Regions from separate parts of the Micromonospora sp. NPDC023644 genome, predicted to be linked through region 2. Evidence: riboswitches for the same ligand, from Rfam matches in the RefSeq annotation. Region 2 holds a riboswitch; the other holds the start of a gene.
The links. A riboswitch is a leader RNA that binds a small molecule or an ion and turns the genes downstream of it on or off. The one in region 2 is predicted to bind thiamine pyrophosphate.
Positions count from the first base shown of each region.

Region 1 (8,566 bases), on a different contig from region 2:
TCGCCCACGGGCCGCCCCCACTGCACCCGGTCGGCGGCCCACTCCCGGGCGACGTTCAACGCCCACTTGCCGGCGCCGACGCACATGGCCGGCAGCGACAGCCGCCCGGTGTTCAGGGTGGTCAGCGCGATCTTGAGGCCCTTGCCCTCGCCGCCGATGACGTTCTCCTTCGGCACGAAGACGTCGTGGAAGCGGGTCAGGCTGTTCTCCAGGCCCCGCAGGCCGATGAAGGCGTTGCGCCGTTCGACGGTGATGCCCTCGGTGTCGCCCTCGACGACGAAGGCGGTGATCCCGCCGCGCCGCCCCTCGGCGGCGGGCACCCGGGCCATCACCACGAGCAGGGTCGCGACGGTGCCGTTGGTGGCCCACAGCTTCACGCCGTTGAGCCGGTAGCCGGTGCCGTCGGGCGTGGGCTCGGCGGTGGTGGCCAGCCGGGCCGGGTCGGAGCCGACGTCCGGTTCGGTGAGCAGGAACGCGGAGACCTCACCGGCGGCGAGCCGGGGCAGGAAGCGCTGCTTCTGCTCGGCGGTGCCGAACATCTTCAACGGCTGGGGCACCCCGATGGACTGGTGCGCCGAGAGCAGGGCGCCGATCGCCGGGCTGACCGAGCCGGCCAGCATGAGCGCCCGGCAGTAGTGCAGGTTGCTGAGCCCGAGCCCGCCGTACGACCGGTCGATCTTCATGCCGAACGCGCCGAGCCGGGCCAGTCCCTCGAACACCTCGTCCGGAATGGACGCGTCCCGCTCGATCGCGGCACCGTCCACCTCGGAGGCGAGGAACTCGCGGAGCCGGCCGAGGAACTCGTCGGCGCGGGCGGCGTCCGCCGGGTCGGAGCGCGGCCAGGGGTCGATCAGGTCGAGCCGGAACCGGCCGAGGAAGAGCTCCTTGCCGAAGCTGGGACGGTCCCAGGAGGACTCCCGGGCCGCCTCGGCGACCTGGCGGGCCTCCTTCTCGGAGACCTGACCAGCCTCCGTCGGCAGGGGTCCGGCCGCGCCGGCCGGTGGCGGGCCGTCGGCGGCGGTCGACGCCGGCTGGTCGGCGCCTGATTCGTCGGGCGCGGGTCGGCTGTTCTGTGTCGTGGTCACGGCGGCCCCCTCGAACCTCGGTCCGGATGCGTCAACGTGCTCGACAAACAGCACGCTACCCCCGGCTGTTACCCAGGGGTAGCGGTCGGTAAAGATCGAGTTGTGTCGACTTCGGTCAGTCGCCGAGGGACCGCGGCTCGTTGTCGTCGTCGTCGCTGTCGTCGTCGCCCCAGTTGCGCCGGGAGAACGGCAGGAACACCCAGAAGGTGAGGAACCAGAGCCCGGTGAGGCCGCTGAGCACCAGGGCGATGCTCCGGTCCAGCACGAAGTCGGTGATCAGCAGGACCGCGCTGACCATCGAGATCAGCATGAAGGCGAGGCCGCCGCTGGCCATCCGGTGGGCGAACCGGACCAGCTCCGGCTTGCGGCCCTGCCGGAACAGCGCGCGGTGGAACGCCACCGGCGAAATGATCATCGCGGTGGCGGCGGCCGCCGCCAGCAACGCGACGATGTAGACGTCCTTCTGGAAGCCGCTGGTGCGGGTGAAGCCGTTGCTGAACGGCAGGGTGAGGAGGAAGGCGAAGAGGATCTGCACACCGGTCTGGGCGACCCGCAGTTCCTGGAGCAGGTCGGCGAAGTTGCGCTGCCAGCGCTGCTTCTCGGTTTCCTTGGACACGCGCTACCTCCGGTCAGACGGTACTGCCGGCGGGGGGCGGCCGGCGGCAGCATCGCTCATGCCCCACCGGCCGACGCGCGAAACCGACTCACGTCGTCACCGGAGGCGCCGGTCCGCCCGATCAGGAGCCGCGCCGGATCCGGCCGGCGTAGCGGGCCTCCAGGGCGCTGTTGTGCTCGTCGCCCCCGGCGATGTTGGCCGACAGGTAGACCGGGGGACGCTCCCCCGCCGCCAGCAGCCGGGCCACCACCTCGACCGTGATCTGCTGCGCCAGCAGCGCCGCCGTGATCGACGAGACCGCGCCGACCGCGCCGCCGCCGGGCAGCGGCAGCGTCGCGTCGCCGTACGGGGCGCCGTTGTCGAGCACCACGTCGGCGAAGTCGGCGAGCTTGCGCCCCGACGGGTGACGCGAGGTCATCTGCCCGGAGTGCTGCGCCGAGGTGATCGCGACCAGCCCGTGGCCCTTCTCCTTGACCAGCGACGCGAACTCCACCATCGCGCCGTTCACGCCGGAGTTGGAGGCGAGCACGAAGACATCCCGGGGGCCGATCGGGGCCAGCTCGTAGAGGCGGTGCGCCACCGACGGGTCGCGCTCCAGCAACGGCCCGAGCACGTCCGTCGGGGCGCCGCCGAGCAGCACCAGGTCCCGCAGGGCGATCCGGTTCGTCGGCACCAGCCCGCCGGCCCGCCCGGCGATCTCCATGGCCAGCGCCTCGGAGTGGCCGGTGCCGAACGCCTGGACCACGCCGTCGGCGCGTACCGCCTCGGCGATCAGGTCGGCGGCCCGCCCCACCGCCTCGCGTTGGCTCTCGGCCACCCGGTTCATCGTGGCGGTCACCACGGCCAGGAACTCCTCGGCGCTCACCGGCATGTCTGCTCCGTCCATGTCGTACCTCCGTCGGGGTGGGGGGCCCGGCGTCCGCCGGGCGGTGTCGCGGGGAGGGTCACACCGGGTCGTGCACGCGGGCCAGGATCGCCTCGGCCAGCGGGGCGGGCGCCTCGTCGGGGATCCAGTGGCTCACCCGGGGCAGCTCGACGAAGCGGTAGTCGCCGGTCACGTGCTCGGCGCACGCCTCGGCGGCGGTCCGGCCGATCGCGATGTCGCGGCCGCTCCACACGAACGTGGTCGGCACCGCCACCGGCCCGGTGGCCGCCAGGTCCCGGCGGGACATGGCGCGGTACCAGTTCAGCGCGGCGGTCAGCGCGCCCGGCTCGCGCATCGGGTCCGCGTACGCGGCCACCCGCGCGTCGTCGCCGACCCCGTGCAGCATCCGGCGCAGCCCGGTCGCGCCCAGCACGAGCAGCGCCTTCTCCGCCTTGCCCGGCTTGCGGAACAGCGTCATGTACGCCGAGCGCGCCTTCTGCCCCGCGTCCTCGGCCAGCGCCCAGGCCATCGCGCCGGGGTGCGGCACCGAGACCGCGGTCAGCGTGCGGACCCGCTCGGGATGGTGGGCCGCGACGGCCCAGGCCACGATCGCGCCCCAGTCGTGCCCCACCAGGTGCGCCGCGTCGACGCCCAGCCCGTCGAGCAGGCCCACCGCGTCGGCGACCAGCTCCGGCAGCCGGTACGCCTCGACCGCCTCGGGTCGCGCGCCCGGCGAGTAGCCGCGCTGGTCCGGCGCGTACGTGCGCAGGCCGGCGGCATGCAGCGCCGGCACCACGTCGTCGAACTCCCCGCCGTGCTGGGGGAAGCCGTGCAGCAGCAGGACGGGCGCGCCGCCCTCCGGTCCGCCGACGCGGACGTCGAACGTGAACCCCCGGGCCTCGATCCGCATGATCGTGAGCCTACCCACGGTGGGCGCGGGTCACTCGTACTGTTGCCGGGGTGGGGGCACCTGCCGCCAGGACTCCACGTCCAGGTAGGGGATCTCGGCGTCGTTGACCGGGTCCCGGGCGATCCGGTCGCTGTAGCGGCCGGTCACCTCGATCCAGGTGTCGTCGGCGAGCCGGTCGGGGGCCGCGCCGGTCAGGCCCAGCTTCACCGGCCGCCCGTCGGCGGCGCAGCAGGAGAGCACCATCCGGGCCAGCAGCGGCCGGCCGTCGGGGCCGGTGGTGACGAAGCCGGTCAGTTGGACCCGGCGGTCGCCGATCGAGGCGCCCCGGTCGAACAGCGCCCGGGAGGCGTAGTCGAGCACGGCCACCCGCACCGGGTCGCCGTCGGGCAGCGGCGGGTAGTCGGACGGCTGCTGGCGGGTGGAGACGGCGGTGCCGGCCTGGCCGGCCGCGTACGAGCCCAGGGCCGGCGGGGCGACCAGCAGCAGGCCCAGCACGGGCAGGATCAGCAACCAGCCGACCCGCGGCTCGTGGTGGTCGTGCGCGTCGTCGTGGTCTGGTGCGTCGTGCTGGTCGGCGGGCGTGCGCCGCAGGATGGGGCGCAGCTCGTAGAAGAGGGTCATGACCGCGGCGGCCACCAGCAGCAGGCCGGCGGCGATCAGGAAGGGCCGCAGCCCTTCCTTGACGTAGCGCAGGTGCAGGTCGGTGAGGCTGGCCCGGACCACCGCGCCCCCGAGCAGCAGCAGGACGACCGCCTGCGCCTGCCGGTTCACAGCAGCACCGCCCCGGTCGCGGCGGCCACCGCGACGGCCACCGCGAAGGTGGTCGGGGCGAACCGCAGCGCGAACCGCCGGCCGAAGACTCCGGCCTGCATCGAGATGAGCTTGAGGTCGACCATCGGCCCCACCACCAGGAAGACCAGTCGGGAGGTCAGCGAGAACTGCGACAGCGAGGCGGCGACGAAGGCGTCCGCCTCGGAGCAGAGCGAGAGCAGCACCGCGAGCCCCGCCAGCGCGAGCACCGAGAGCACGGGTTCGTCGGCGAGGGTCTGCAACCAGCGCTCCGGCACGACGACGTTGATCGTGGCCGCCGCCGCGGCGCCGATCACCAGGAACCCGCCGGCGTGTGTGACGTCGTGCCGGACCGCCCCCCAGAACGCCCGCCCGCGCGAGCTGTCGTCCAGCTCCGGGCGGCGCGGCAGCCGGATCCAGTCGGCCCGGCCGAGGCGCAGCCACAGCCAGCCCATGACCATCGCGACGACCAGGCTCGCGACGGCCCGGCCGAGGACCATCGCCGGGTCTTCGGGGAAGGCCACCGCGGTGGCGGTGAGCACGATCGGGTTGATCGCCGGGGCGGCGAGCAGGAACGCCAGGGCGGCGGCGGGGGTGACCCCGCGCCGGATCAGCGAGCCGGCGATCGGCACGGCCCCGCACTCGCAGCCGGGCAGCACCACGCCGGCCGCGCTGGCCACCGGCACCGCGAGCGCGGGATGGCGCGGCAGCGCCCGGGCCCAGAACGACCGGGGCACGAAGACCGCGATCACCGCGGAGAGCAGCACCCCGAAGACCAGGAACGGCACCGCCTGCACCATGACCGAGACGAAGACGGTGGTCCAGGTCTGCAACCGGGGCGCGGAGAGGGCGCGGGCGAGCGGCTCGCGGAAGACGATCAGCAGGATCAGCAGGCCGGCGAGCACCTCCACCGACCCGATCCGCCGCTCCGGGCGGCGGGGCGCCGCCGGCGTCTTTTCGCGTACGCCCGGGGCGGCCACGCCCACCGCGCCCGGGTGCGGCCCGTCCGGCGCGCGGCGGTCAGCCTCGGATGTCACGTACGTGTCCCTCTGCCGGTTCTCCAGTGGCCGTCCGAGAGTACCGGGGCGAAATCGACCGCGTCGATCGAACGCGCTGGTGAGCTGCGGAAAGATCACTTTGCCCGATGATCTTCAAAGGTGTTAGCGTCGGCGCGACAACTTCACATCCGACAGGGGAGCGCACAGCGCTGAGAGTGCGGGCACCGCCCGCAGACCCTCGAACCTGATCTGGGTAATGCCAGCGCAGGGAGTTCGGTCGACCTCCAGCCGCGTCGACGTCCGGCACATCCGGGCGCGGCGTGCGTCTTCTCCTGGTTCTCGTTCGGGACTGGGAGCAATCATGCGAGACAACAACACCACCACCCGGTGGCGCACCGTCGACGTCGTCGTCGCCGCGGTGATCGCGGTGGCCTTCGGCGTCATCTTCTGGGCCTGGGGCCTGCTGTGGCGGGCCGTCGACCCGGCGTTCGCGTTCTTCCCCGCCGGCCAGGCGATCATGTACGGCGTGTGGCTGGTCCCGGCCGTCCTCGGCGGCCTGGTGATCCGCAAGCCCGGCGCGGCGCTCTTCTGCGAGGCGGTGGCGGCGACGGTCTCCGCGCTGCTCGGCTCGGAGTGGGGCGGCGTCACCATCGTCCAGGGCCTGATCCAGGGGCTCGGCGCCGAGCTGGCCTTCGCCGCGTTCCGCTACCGCTCGTTCCGGCTGCCCACCGCGCTGCTCGCCGGCGCGCTGACCGGCCTCGGCGCGGCGCTGTTCGACTTCTTCGTCTGGAACAGCGAGTACGCCCTGGGCAGCTACCGGATCCCGTACGCCCTGCTCACCATCGTCAGCGCCACCGTCGTCGCCGGTGCCGGCGGCTGGGCCCTGACCCGCGCCCTGGCCACCACGGGCGCCCTGGACCGGTTCCCCGCCGCCCGCGACCGCGCCCCGATCTGACCCGCACCACGGAATCGGGGCCGATCATGAGGTTGACGGCGACGTGGATCTCCGTGGGCGCCGCCAACCTCATGATCGGCGCCCGCGGGCGGGCCCGAAGGGGGGCGCGGTGGGGGCGGTGACGCTGCGGGGGTTCGGGTGGCGGCACGCCGGGCGGCGGGCGTGGGCCGTACGCGGGGTGGACCTGCGCGTCGAGGCCGGCGAGCGGGTGCTGCTGCTGGGACCCTCCGGGGCCGGCAAGAGCACCCTGCTCGCCGCGCTGGCCGGGCTGCTGCCCGAGGACTCGGGCGAGCAGGAGGGCACCGTCGAGATCGACGGGCTCGACCCCCGCAAGGGCCGGGAGCGGGTGGGCATCGTCTTCCAGGACCCGCAGACCCAGCTCGTGATGGCCCGCAGCGGCGACGACGTGGCGTTCGGGCTGGAGAACCGGGGGGTCCCCGCCGGGGAGATCTGGCCCCGCGTCGACGAGGCGCTGACCCGGGTCGGCTTCCCGTACCCCCGGGACCGCCCCACCGCCGCGCTCTCCGGCGGCGAGCAGCAACGGCTCGCCCTGGCCGGGGTGCTGGCGCTGCGGCCCGGGTTGCTGCTGCTCGACGAGCCGACCGCCAACCTCGACCCGACCGGCGCGGCGCTGATCCGGGCGGCGGTGGCCGGCGCGCTGGACGCCGACACCACGCTGATCCTGGTCGAGCACCGGGTCGCCGAGGCGCTGCCCCTGGTCGACCGGGTGGTCGTGCTCGAACCCGGCGGCGGCGTCCGCGCCGACGGCACGCCCGAGGCGGTCTTCGGCACGCACGGCGACGCGCTCGCCGACGAGGGCGTCTGGGTGCCCGGCCGCCCGGTACCGCCCCGCCACGCGACCGCGCCGGCCGGCGACGTGCTGCTCACCGCCGACCGGCTCGCCCTGCCGCCCCGGCTGGCCGCCGTCGACCTGGCGGTACGCGCCGGCGAGGCGCTCGCCGTCCTCGGGCCCAACGGGGCCGGCAAGTCGACCCTCGCCCTGCTGCTCGGTGGCCTGCTCAAGCCCGGAGCCGGCCGGGTCGCGGCGACGACGGCACTGGCCGGCGACGACGCCCGCACTCCCCCGCACCGCTGGCGCGCCCCGGCGCTGGCCCGCCGGGTCGGCTCGGTCTTCCAGGACCCGGAGCACCAGTTCGTCACCAACACCGTCTTCGACGAGCTGGCGCTCGGCCCGCGCCGCACCGGCCAGCCCGAGGCGGCGGTCCGGTCCATCGTGGACGGACTGTTGTCCCGGCTGCGGCTGACGAAGCTCGCGGCGGCCAACCCGTACACCCTCTCCGGCGGGGAGGCGCGGCGGCTGAGCGTCGCGACCGCCCTGGCCACCGCGCCCCGCCTGCTCGTCTGCGACGAACCGACCTTCGGCCAGGACCGGCGCACCTGGCTGGAGCTGGTGGACCTCTTCGCCGAGCTGCGCGACGCCGGGCACGGCCTGGTCGCCGTGACCCACGATGCGGAGTTCGTCGCCGCCCTGGCAGACCGCCGCCTCACCCTGGAGCGGGCGTGACCAGCCCCGACCGGACCGCCGCACCGGTCACCCAGCCGGATCGCCGCCTCACCCTGGAGCGCCCGTGACCAGCCCCGACCGGACCGCCGCACCGGTCACCCAGCCGGGCCGCCGCCTCACCCGGGAGCGGGCGTGATCAGTTTCGAGCCCGTCGCCGCGCCGGAGGCGCCGCTGGCCCGGCGCAACCCGGTGGCCAAGCTCGCCGCGGCGCTGGTGTTCTCGTTCATCCTGATCGCCACCCTGGACCCGGTGGCCCCGGCCATCGCGATCGCCGTCGAACTGGCCGTGCTGCCGCTGTTCGGGGTCCGCCTCCGGGTGTTGGCGCGGCGGGCCTGGCCGCTGCTCGTCGGCGCGGTCGGCGTGGTGGTGACGCTGGTGCTCTTCGCGGCCGAGCGCTCCGGCCGGGTGCTGGTCGAGGCCGGCCCGGCGGTGGTCACCTCCGGGGTGCTGCTCACCGCGCTCGGCCTGGTGCTGCGCATGTTCGCGGTCGCGCTGCCCGGCGTGATCGTCTTCGCCACCACGGACCCGACGGACCTGGCGGACGCGCTGATCCAGAACGCGAAGGCGCCGGCCCGGTTCGCCATCGGGGCGCTGGCCGCGTTCCGGCTCGTGCCGCTGCTGGGGCAGGAGTGGCAGATGATCTCCATGGCCCGCCGCGCGCGGGGGGTCGAGGCCGGCCGCAACCCGCTGGCGCAGCTGCGGCTGTTCGTGTCGACGGCCTTCGCGCTGCTGGTCGGGGCGATCCGCCGGGGCACCCGGCTGGCCGTGGCGATGGACGCCCGGGGCTTCGACGCCGGGACCCCGCGCACCGTCGCCCGGCGAC
Region 1 covers NZ_JBFABA010000037.1:9,469-18,034, forward strand. The annotation lists gene AB0G08_RS22360 (acyl-CoA dehydrogenase family protein) at 1-1,085, opposite strand, end outside; gene AB0G08_RS22365 (DUF6328 family protein) at 1,201-1,701, opposite strand; gene AB0G08_RS22370 (SIS domain-containing protein) at 1,823-2,572, opposite strand; gene AB0G08_RS22375 (alpha/beta hydrolase) at 2,646-3,476, opposite strand; gene AB0G08_RS22380 (TIGR03943 family protein) at 3,507-4,247, opposite strand; gene AB0G08_RS22385 (permease) at 4,244-5,245, opposite strand; TPP riboswitch at 5,447-5,552, shown strand; gene AB0G08_RS22390 (ECF transporter S component) at 5,625-6,218, shown strand; gene AB0G08_RS22395 (ABC transporter ATP-binding protein) at 6,328-7,743, shown strand; gene AB0G08_RS22400 (energy-coupling factor transporter transmembrane component T) at 7,876-8,566, shown strand, end outside.
Region 1: linked by a shared signal. The riboswitch ahead of AB0G08_RS22390 (ECF transporter S component) and the one ahead of thiE (thiamine phosphate synthase) in region 2 are both predicted to bind thiamine pyrophosphate.

Region 2 (8,566 bases):
CCAGCAGGTCCAGCAGCCCGCCGGCGGTGCCGGGGGCGGTGTCGACCCGGCGCAGGGCCAGGGTGACCAGTTCGGTGCCGGAGGCGCGGATCGCGTCCTCCAGCACGCGCAGGTTGGCCGCGCCGCCGGTGCCGAGGATCAGCCGGGACGTGAGGCGCACGCCCCCCAGGTCGAAGCTCACCGCGTCACCCGCCCTGGGCGGCGCTGAGCACCTCGACGCGGTCGCCGTCGCGCAGCGGGGTCGCCGGCCAGCCCGTACGCGGCACCACCTCCCCGTTGACCGCGACGGCGAGGCCGCGCTGCTGGTCGGTGACCGCGCGGACCAGGTCCGCCACGGTCGAGCCGCCGGGCAGGCTGCGCCCGGCGCCGTTCACGGTCAGTTCCACGTGTGCTCCTTCTCGGATGCGGGCGGGCGGGCGGTGGGTCCGGCGGTCGCGGCCGGCGCGAAGCGGGCCGGGGTGAAGGGGGCGAGCATCGGGTCCGCCACACCCGTGCCGACCAGGTCGGCGATCAGGTCGGCGGTGACCGGGGTGAGCACGATGCCGTGCCGGTGGTGCCCGGTCGCGGCGAGCACGCCGGGCCGGCCGGGCAGCGGGCCGAGGATGGGGGCATTGTCGGGGGTGCCGGGGCGCAGGCCGGCGAGGGTCTCGACCAGGTCGTACTCGGCCAGCTCGGGCAGCAGGTCGACGGCGGCGCGGAGCAGGCGCAGCACCGCCCCGGCGGAGACGTCGGTGTCGGAGCGCTCCTCGACGGTCGCACCCACCACCACCTCCCCGTCCGCGCGGGGGACGAGGTAGACGTGCTCGCCGTCGGCGTACCCCCGGACGACGTGCCGGAAGCCCGGCGCGCCGCCGCCGGGCGCGCGGAGCCGGACCACCTGCCCCTTCACCGGCCGCACCGGCAGCCCCGTCAGGGCCGCCGCGCCGCAGCCGGCCGCGACCACCGTGACCCCGGCGTCCACGTCGGACAGGGTGCGCACGGCGGCGGGGACCAGCGTGGCGCCGGCCCGCTCGGCGGCCGTGCGCAGCGCGGGCACGAGCCGGCGCGGGTCGACCTGGTGGTCGGTGGCGGCGAGCGCGCCGCCGCGCACCCGGGGCGCCAGCGCCGGCTCGCGGTCCCGCAGCGCCGAGGGGCGCAGCGGCGTCACCGGCAGTCCGATCCCCTGCTGGTACGCCCACAGCCGGCGCGCCTCGGCCAGGTCGTCGGCGGTGAGCCCGACCATCAGCGTGCCCTCGGTCCGGTAGCCGACGTCCACACCGCTGGCGGCGGTCAGTTCGGCGGCGAACGCCGGCCAGCGGGCGGCGGAGGCGGTCAGCAGCCCGGTCAGCTCGTGCTCGCCGAAGTACGCCTCGGCGACCGGCGCGAGCATCCCGGCGGCGACGTGGGACGCGCCGGAGCCCGGGGCGGGGTCGTGCACGACGACCCGGAGCCCGCGCGCCGCGCAGCGCCAGGCGATCGCCAGCCCGACCGGTCCCGCCCCCACCACGGCGACGTCCGGTCGGGTCAGCACCCCAGCGCTCCCAGCAGCTCCGCCGTCGCCCGGGCCGGGTCGGCCGCCCCGGATAGCGCCCCCACCACCGCCACCCCGTACGCCCCCGCGGCCACCAGCGCGGGCACCCTGGCGGCGGTCACCCCGCCGATCGCGACGACCGGCACGTCCACGGCGTCGGCGACGGCGCGTACCCCCGCCGGGCCGATCGGCGCCGGCAGCCCCGCCTTGGTGCTGGTGGCGTGGCAGGGGCCCACGCCCAGGTAGCTGGCCCCGGCGGCGACCGCCTCGGCGGCCGTCCCCGGATCGCGCGCGGTGGCGCCGAGCACGGCGGTCGCGCCGAGCACCCGGCGGGCCGCGCCGACGGGCAGGTCGTCCGCGCCGACGTGCCCACCGGCGGCGCCCACGGCCAGCGCCACGTGCAGCCGGTCGTTCACCAGGCAGGTGGCGTCGTACCGGCCGCAGAGCGCGACCGCCCGGCGGGCCAGGTCGTACGCCTCCCGGTCGGTGGCGTCGTCGGTCACCCGGACCTGCACGACCAGTTCCGCGCGGGCCACCGGAAGGGCGGCCCGCAGCACGGCGAGCGGATCCCGCCCGGGTCGGGTGTCGGTGATGAGATGCAGTCGCCCGAGGGACGGCACGGCAACACTCCTCCCTGCGCCGGCATTACCCGGATCAGGTTCGACGGTCGGGGGCTCACAGCCCCCCTCTCAGCCCGGTCCACCGGGCTCCCGTGGGTCACTTGCGGGTGTCACCGTACGACGGATCGCCGGATCCGCCAAGGTCGGGATGCGGATTTCACACCGACCGCCCGATCCCGACGGCCGGGGCGGCGCGTGACCGTACCGTCACGCCATGCTGTCCGGATGCCCTCCGCCGCCCGGGTACCGCCCCGGCTCGCCTTCCTGCCGTTCCGGGGCAGCACCGCCGTCGCCGAAGGGCTGCTGACCCGCGCCATGCTGCGCGGGTCGACCTGGCAACGCCTCTTCCCCGACGTATACGTGCACCGGAACGCTCAGAGCGCATCCGATCATCGGCTCTGGTGCGACGCGGCCGCCCTGCTCCTGCCCGCCGGTGCCGCCATCGCCGGGGCGAGCGCCGCGTACCTGTGGGGCGTCGACCTGCTGGTCCGGGATGCGCCGGTCAGCGTCCTACTGCCGCGGTCGGCAAGGCTGCGGCCGCACCCGCGGCTTTCCGTCACCCGTTCGACGCTGCCGGAAAGCGACCTGACCAGCTTCGGTGGCCTACCGGTCACCACACCGCTGCGGACGGCGTTCGACCTCGGACGGCAGAGACCGCGCGCCGAGGCCTTGGTCGCCGTCGACGCATTGCTGCACCGCCGGGTGGTCAAGCTGCCGGCCCTGCGGGCGTACGCCGACGCTCAACCCCGCTGGCCCGGACTGCCGCTGCTGCGGGAGGTGCTGGCGCTGGCCGAGCCCCTGAGTGAATCTCCGATGGAGAGCCGGTTGCGGCTGCTCCTGCTCGACGCCGGGCTCCCCCCACCCACGGCACAGCACGACGTGCGCGACGCCACGGGACGGTTCGTCGGTCGGGTCGACCTGGCGTGGCCGGAGCTGCGCGTCGCGGTCGAGTACGACGGCGACCACCACCGCGAGCGCGCCCACTTCCGGCAGGACGTCGCCCGGCTGAACGCGTTACGCGCGGCCGGCTGGGTCGTCCTCCGCTTCACCGCCGACGACGTGCTCCGGTACCGGACCCGGACGGTACGCCTGGTCACCGCCGCTCTGCATGAACGCGCCGGCAGGTGACGCGGCGGCCAGTCCGCCCGACACGCATCCACGGACGACCACCCGCGGAAGGCCGACCGGACGGGTGGAACACCAGGGCTGCCTCCCGGTGTGGGAAACGTACCTGGCGTTCCACCCGTGGAAGCCGGGGCCCTGCCCCGAACGGGACATAGCCCGCCGGGCGCACCCTCGTCAGAGGACAGCGCGCAGGGCGTCCAGGTCCTCGTCGGTGGGCTGCCAGGTGCCCGCCTCCGCGTTGGCGCGTACCTGCTCGGGCGTGGTGGCGCCGGCGATCACCGAGGTCACCGCCGGCTGGGCGGCCAGCCCGCCGATCGCCACCTGGAGCATCGACAGGCCCCGCTCGGCGGCGTACGCCTCGATCGCCTCGATGGTGTCCCAGTCGGCGGCGGCGAGTCGCTGGGCGTACCGGCCGCCACCGGCGAGGCGGCTGCCGGCCGGCGGGGCCTCGTTGCGCTTGTACTTGCCGGTGAGCAGCCCGTTGGCCAGCGGGAAGAACGGCAGCAGCCCGAGGCCGAACCGCTCGCACGCCGGCACCACCTCGGCCTCGACGCCGCGCTCCAGCAGGCTGTAGTGGTTCTGGGCGCTGATGAACCGGGACCGGCCGTTCGACGACGCCACCCAGTCCGCGTCGGCGATCTGCCAGCCGGCGAAGTTGGAGTTGCCCAGGTAGCGGACCTTGCCGGCGCGGACGAGGTCGTCGAGCACGGCGAGCGTCTCGTCGATCGGGGTGCCCGGGTCGGGCTCGTGCATCTGGTACAGGTCGATGTGGTCGGTGCCGAGGCGGCGCAGCGACGCCTCGACCGCCCGGGCGATGTAGCGACGCGCGCCCCGGGCGCCGAAGTCGGGGCCGTTCATGCCGTTCATGTCCATGCCGAACTTGGTGGCCACCACCACGTCGTCGCGCCGGCCCTTGAGCGCCTGGCCCAGCAGTTCCTCGGAGCCGCCCTGCGGCTCGCCGTAGATGTCGGCGGTGTCGAAGAAGTTGATTCCGGCGTCGAGCGCGGCGTCGACCACCGCCCGGGTGCCGTCGAGGTCGAGCTTGCGGCCGAAGTTGTTGCAGCCGATGCCGACCACGGACACCACGAGCCCGGAGTCGCCCAACCGGCGGTAGGTCATCTCAGTCACGAGATCCACCCTATGCCGCCCGGCCGCGCCACGCCGTGGACCACGAAGCCCACCACACGCACGGACCGCGAAGCCGAACCAGGCCCCGCAGACCACGAAGCCCATCCGGCGTACGTCGCGAACGGTCAGTCGAGCACGTCGGCGACGAGCCGCCGGGCGGCGGCGAGCGTGCCGGCCAGCTCGTCCGGCGTGTGTCCGACCGCGCCGAGCAGCTCCTGCGCCCGCCGGGCGAAGTCGGGTGGCGCGCCCGGCAGCCGCCCGGCGGCGGCGAGCGTGCCCTTCTCGTTGACCAGCCACCGTCCGGCCCGGGCGTGCAGCACCTGGGCGAGTACGCCGACCGCCCGGAACAGGCAGCCGGCCACGTACCCGCCGTCGCCGGCCGCGACCGCCTTGGCCGCGCCGTCGACCAGGAACCGGGCCTCCCACCCGCCGGCCGTCAGGGCGTCGGCCAGGGCCGGCGGGTACGCGCGGGTCTCCTCGCGCAACGCGGTCAGCTCACCGGTCGGGTCGCCGAGCACCCGGCAGAGCGCCACCTCGCCGGCGTACGCGGACGAATAGAAACCGAGCGGGTGTAGAGGCCGAGGTCCCAGTCGGAGTCGGGCCGGTGCTCGCCCCGGGCCCGGCTGCCGCCGAGGGCGACGGCGACGACCCCGCCGACCGTGCAGAGGCGGTCGGCCAGGCCGGCGGGGATCACGCCACGTCCCAGACCGGCTCCGGGGTCTCCACCACCTCGTTGTCGCCCCGGAAGAGCACGAACCGGTCGAAGGAGCGGGTGAACCAGCGGTCGTGGGTCACCGCCACCACGGTCCCCTCGAACGCGGTCAGCCCGGCCTCCAGCGCCTCCGCCGACGCCAGGTCGAGGTTGTCGGTGGGCTCGTCGAGCAGCAGCAACGTCGCGCCGGACAGCTCCAGCAGCAGCACCAGGAAGCGTGCCTGCTGACCGCCCGAGAGGGTGCCGAAGCGCTGGTCGCCCTGCCCCGCCAGCTCGTACCGGCTCAGCGCCGCCATCGCGGCGTGCCGGTCCATGCCGGCCCGGTGCTCGTCGCCCCGCCAGAGGATCTCGACGAGGGTCTTCCCCATCAGCTCCGGCCGGTCGTGGGTCTGCGAGAAGTGCCCCGGGCGCACCCGCGCGCCGAGCCGGGCCACCCCGTCGTGGGCCACCGGCGCGAGCGCGAGGGCGCCGTCGACCGGGCCGTTGGCGGGGTCGGGGTCGGTGCCGCCCCGGGCCAGCAGCCGCAGGAAGTGCGACTTCCCCGTGCCGTTGGCGCCGAGCACCGCGACCCGGTCGCCGTACCAGATCTCCAGGTCGAATGGGAAGGTCAGGCCGTCGAGCTCCAGCTGCTCGCAGACCACCGCGCGCTTGCCGGTCCGCCCACCGGTCAGTTTCATCCGGATGTCCTGGTCCTTCGGCGGTACGGGCGGCGGCCCGGCCTCCTCGAACTTGCGCAGCCGGGTCTGCGCCGCCTGGTAGCGCGACGCCATCCCGTCGTTGTACGCGGCCTTCTGCTTGTACATCAGCATCAGCTCGCGCAGCTTCTGGTGCTCCTCGTCCCACCGCTTGCGCAGCTCGTCGAGGCGCGCGTGCCGGGCCACCCGAGCCTCGTGCCAGCTCGCGAAGCCGCCCGGGTGCACCCACGCGCTGCCACCCTCCACGGCGACCACCCGGTCGGCGGTGTGGGCGAGCAGCTCCCGGTCGTGCGAGACGTAGAGCACCGACTTGCCGGACTCGCGCAGCCGCCCCTCCAGCCAGCGCTTGCCCGGCACGTCGAGGAAGTTGTCCGGCTCGTCGAGGAGCAGCACCTCGTCGGGGCCGCGGAGCAGCAGCTCGAGGGCGAAGCGCTTCTGCTGGCCGCCGGAGAGCGTCCGGACGGGCCGTTCCCGGGCGCTGTCCCAGGGCAGGCCGAGCACGATGGTGGCGACCGTGTCGAAGAGCACCTCGGCGTCGTAGCCGCCGACCTCGCCCCAGGCCGCGAGCGCGTCCGCGTACGCCAGCTGGGCCTTGCCGGCGGCGGTGCTGTACTTGCCGCGGACCTCGGCGGCGCGCATGGCCCCCTCGGTCTCGACCAGGCGGCGGCCGGCGTCGCGCAGCGCCGGCGGGGCCAGCGACAGGGCCAGGTCGGCCAGCGTGGACTCGTCGCCGATCATCCCGATGAACTGGCGCATCACGCCCAGCCCGCCGGAGCGCGCGACCGCGCCGGTCTTCACCGGCAGGTCGCCGGCGACCATCCGCAGCAGCGTCGTCTTGCCGGCGCCGTTGGGCCCGACCAGGGCCACCTTGGCGCCCTCCCCGACCCGGAACGACACGTCGGCGAAGAGCTCCCGACCGTCGGGAAGGATGTGCCCGACCGCTGCCACGTCCACGTATCCCACGTCGGCATCCTGCCCGAGCACGGGCCCGACGGCCCAACCATTTACCGGGTGACCCGCAGCACCCGGTAGCCCTTCTGGCTGGCGTGCCGCCCCACCTGCCAGCCCTGCTCGACCAGCCAGCGCTGCAACGAGTCCCCGCCGAGGTAGCGGGCCACCACCAGCCAGGCGACGCCGTCCGGGGCGAGCCGGGGCAGCCAGCGCAGCAGGATCCCGTGCAGTTCGTCCTTGCCGACGTGGATCGGGGGGTTGGACCAGAGCTGGGCGAAGGACAGGTCGGCGGGTACGTCGTCCGGCGCGGCGACGCGTACCCGGTCGGCCGCGCCGACCCGCGCGGCGTTGGCCGCGGTGAGTTCCCGGGCCCGTTCGTTGACGTCGACGGCCCACACGGTGGCCGAGGGCGCCGAGTTGGCGAGCACGCAGGTGATCGGCCCGAAGCCGCAGCCAAGGTCGAGCAGGGCACCGGTGGTCCCGGCGGACGGCAGGTCGGCCTTGCGCAGCAGCACCGCCGTGCCGGGGTCGAGGCGGGCGGCGGAGAAGACGCCGGCGGAGGAGGCCAGGGCGTAGTCGCGGCCGGCGACGGAGAACTCGACCTCGCGCGGGTTGGCGGCGGTCGTGGGTTCAGCGGTGAAGTAGTGTTCGCCGGTCACGCCGGCAATTCTCGCACCGCCGCCCGGCACGACGCCGCGGGCCCGGCACGGCGGCACAGGGCCCGCCCGGCAGCACAGCGGCCGTGGCCCGGCAGCACAGGACCCGGCGCGGCGGCACAGCGTCCGCGGCCCGGCGGCACGGGGCCCGGCGCGGCGGCGCGGGTGCGCAACACGAGGCGGAACGACCCCGCGCCAATTTCCCATTATTCACGCCTAAAGGGACAATGCCTCCTACTCTGGGCGACATGGTGTATCGGTACGAGTCCGATGAGGACGCATTCATGGAGTACCCGGAGCCCGGGTCCGACCGGTCGGTGCTCGGTGCCGGTCCGCCTCCCCCGGCCGGCCCCTCCCCCTCCCGCTTCCCGACGCCGTCGCTGCCCCGCGCCAACACGGTCGCGCTGCCCTCCGCCGCGCCGGCGCCGGTCCGCGCCGCGGCGCAGGTGTCGCCGCCGCCCGCCCAGCTGCGCGCGCCCGCCGAGGAGCAGCCCCCGGCCCCCCTGCCGCCGGTCGAGCCGCCCCCGCCGGTCCAGCCGCTGTCGCCGGTCGAGCCGCCCCTGCCGGCCGGGCGGTCGCCGCGCGGTGGCGGCGGTCGGCTGTGGCAGGTCGTGGTCGGCGGCGCGGCCGTCCTCGCGCTGCTCGCGCTCTGCGGCCTCGGCGCCGCCGCCCTGCTGGCCGAGCGCGACAGGACCCCACAGGCCACCCCCACCGCCCAGCCCGGGTCCGCCGAGGTCGAGGCGCAGGCCCTCGACTCCCGGGAGACCGACCAGGCGCCGCTGACCGCCAAGGAGCTCTTCCCCGGCAAGCAGCTCGTCGTCGCCGACGGGGAGCCCGCCTACCGGGTGTTGAAGAGCCAGTCCAGCGCCAGCTGCGCGGTGGCCGCCACCGGCGAGGTCGCCGACCTGCTGGTCCGCCTCGGCTGCACCCAGGTGGTCCGGGCCACGCTGCGGACGCCCGACGGCGACCACCTCGTCACCACCGGGTTGTTCAACCTGACCGACCGGGCCAACGCCGAGCGCGCCCGGGACCGGATCCGGCTGCTGCTCGACGAGCGGGAGGGCCGGTTCCGGGGCATGGCGGCCGACGCGGACAGCGCGGCGATCGCCACCGCGCCGGCCCGCGTCGGCTGGCAGGTGCGCGGCCACTACCTCGCGTACGCGGTGGTC
Region 2 covers NZ_JBFABA010000048.1:4,196-12,761, forward strand. The annotation lists gene AB0G08_RS24770 (thiazole synthase) at 1-181, opposite strand, end outside; gene thiS (sulfur carrier protein ThiS) at 186-386, opposite strand; gene thiO (glycine oxidase ThiO) at 377-1,510, opposite strand; gene thiE (thiamine phosphate synthase) at 1,504-2,130, opposite strand; TPP riboswitch at 2,125-2,233, opposite strand; gene AB0G08_RS24790 (DUF559 domain-containing protein) at 2,356-3,258, shown strand; gene AB0G08_RS24795 (aldo/keto reductase) at 3,430-4,392, opposite strand; gene AB0G08_RS24800 (hypothetical protein) at 4,509-4,916, opposite strand; gene AB0G08_RS24805 (nucleotidyltransferase domain-containing protein) at 4,874-5,077, opposite strand; gene AB0G08_RS24810 (ATP-binding cassette domain-containing protein) at 5,074-6,753, opposite strand; gene AB0G08_RS24815 (methyltransferase) at 6,795-7,400, opposite strand; gene AB0G08_RS24820 (hypothetical protein) at 7,646-8,566, shown strand, end outside.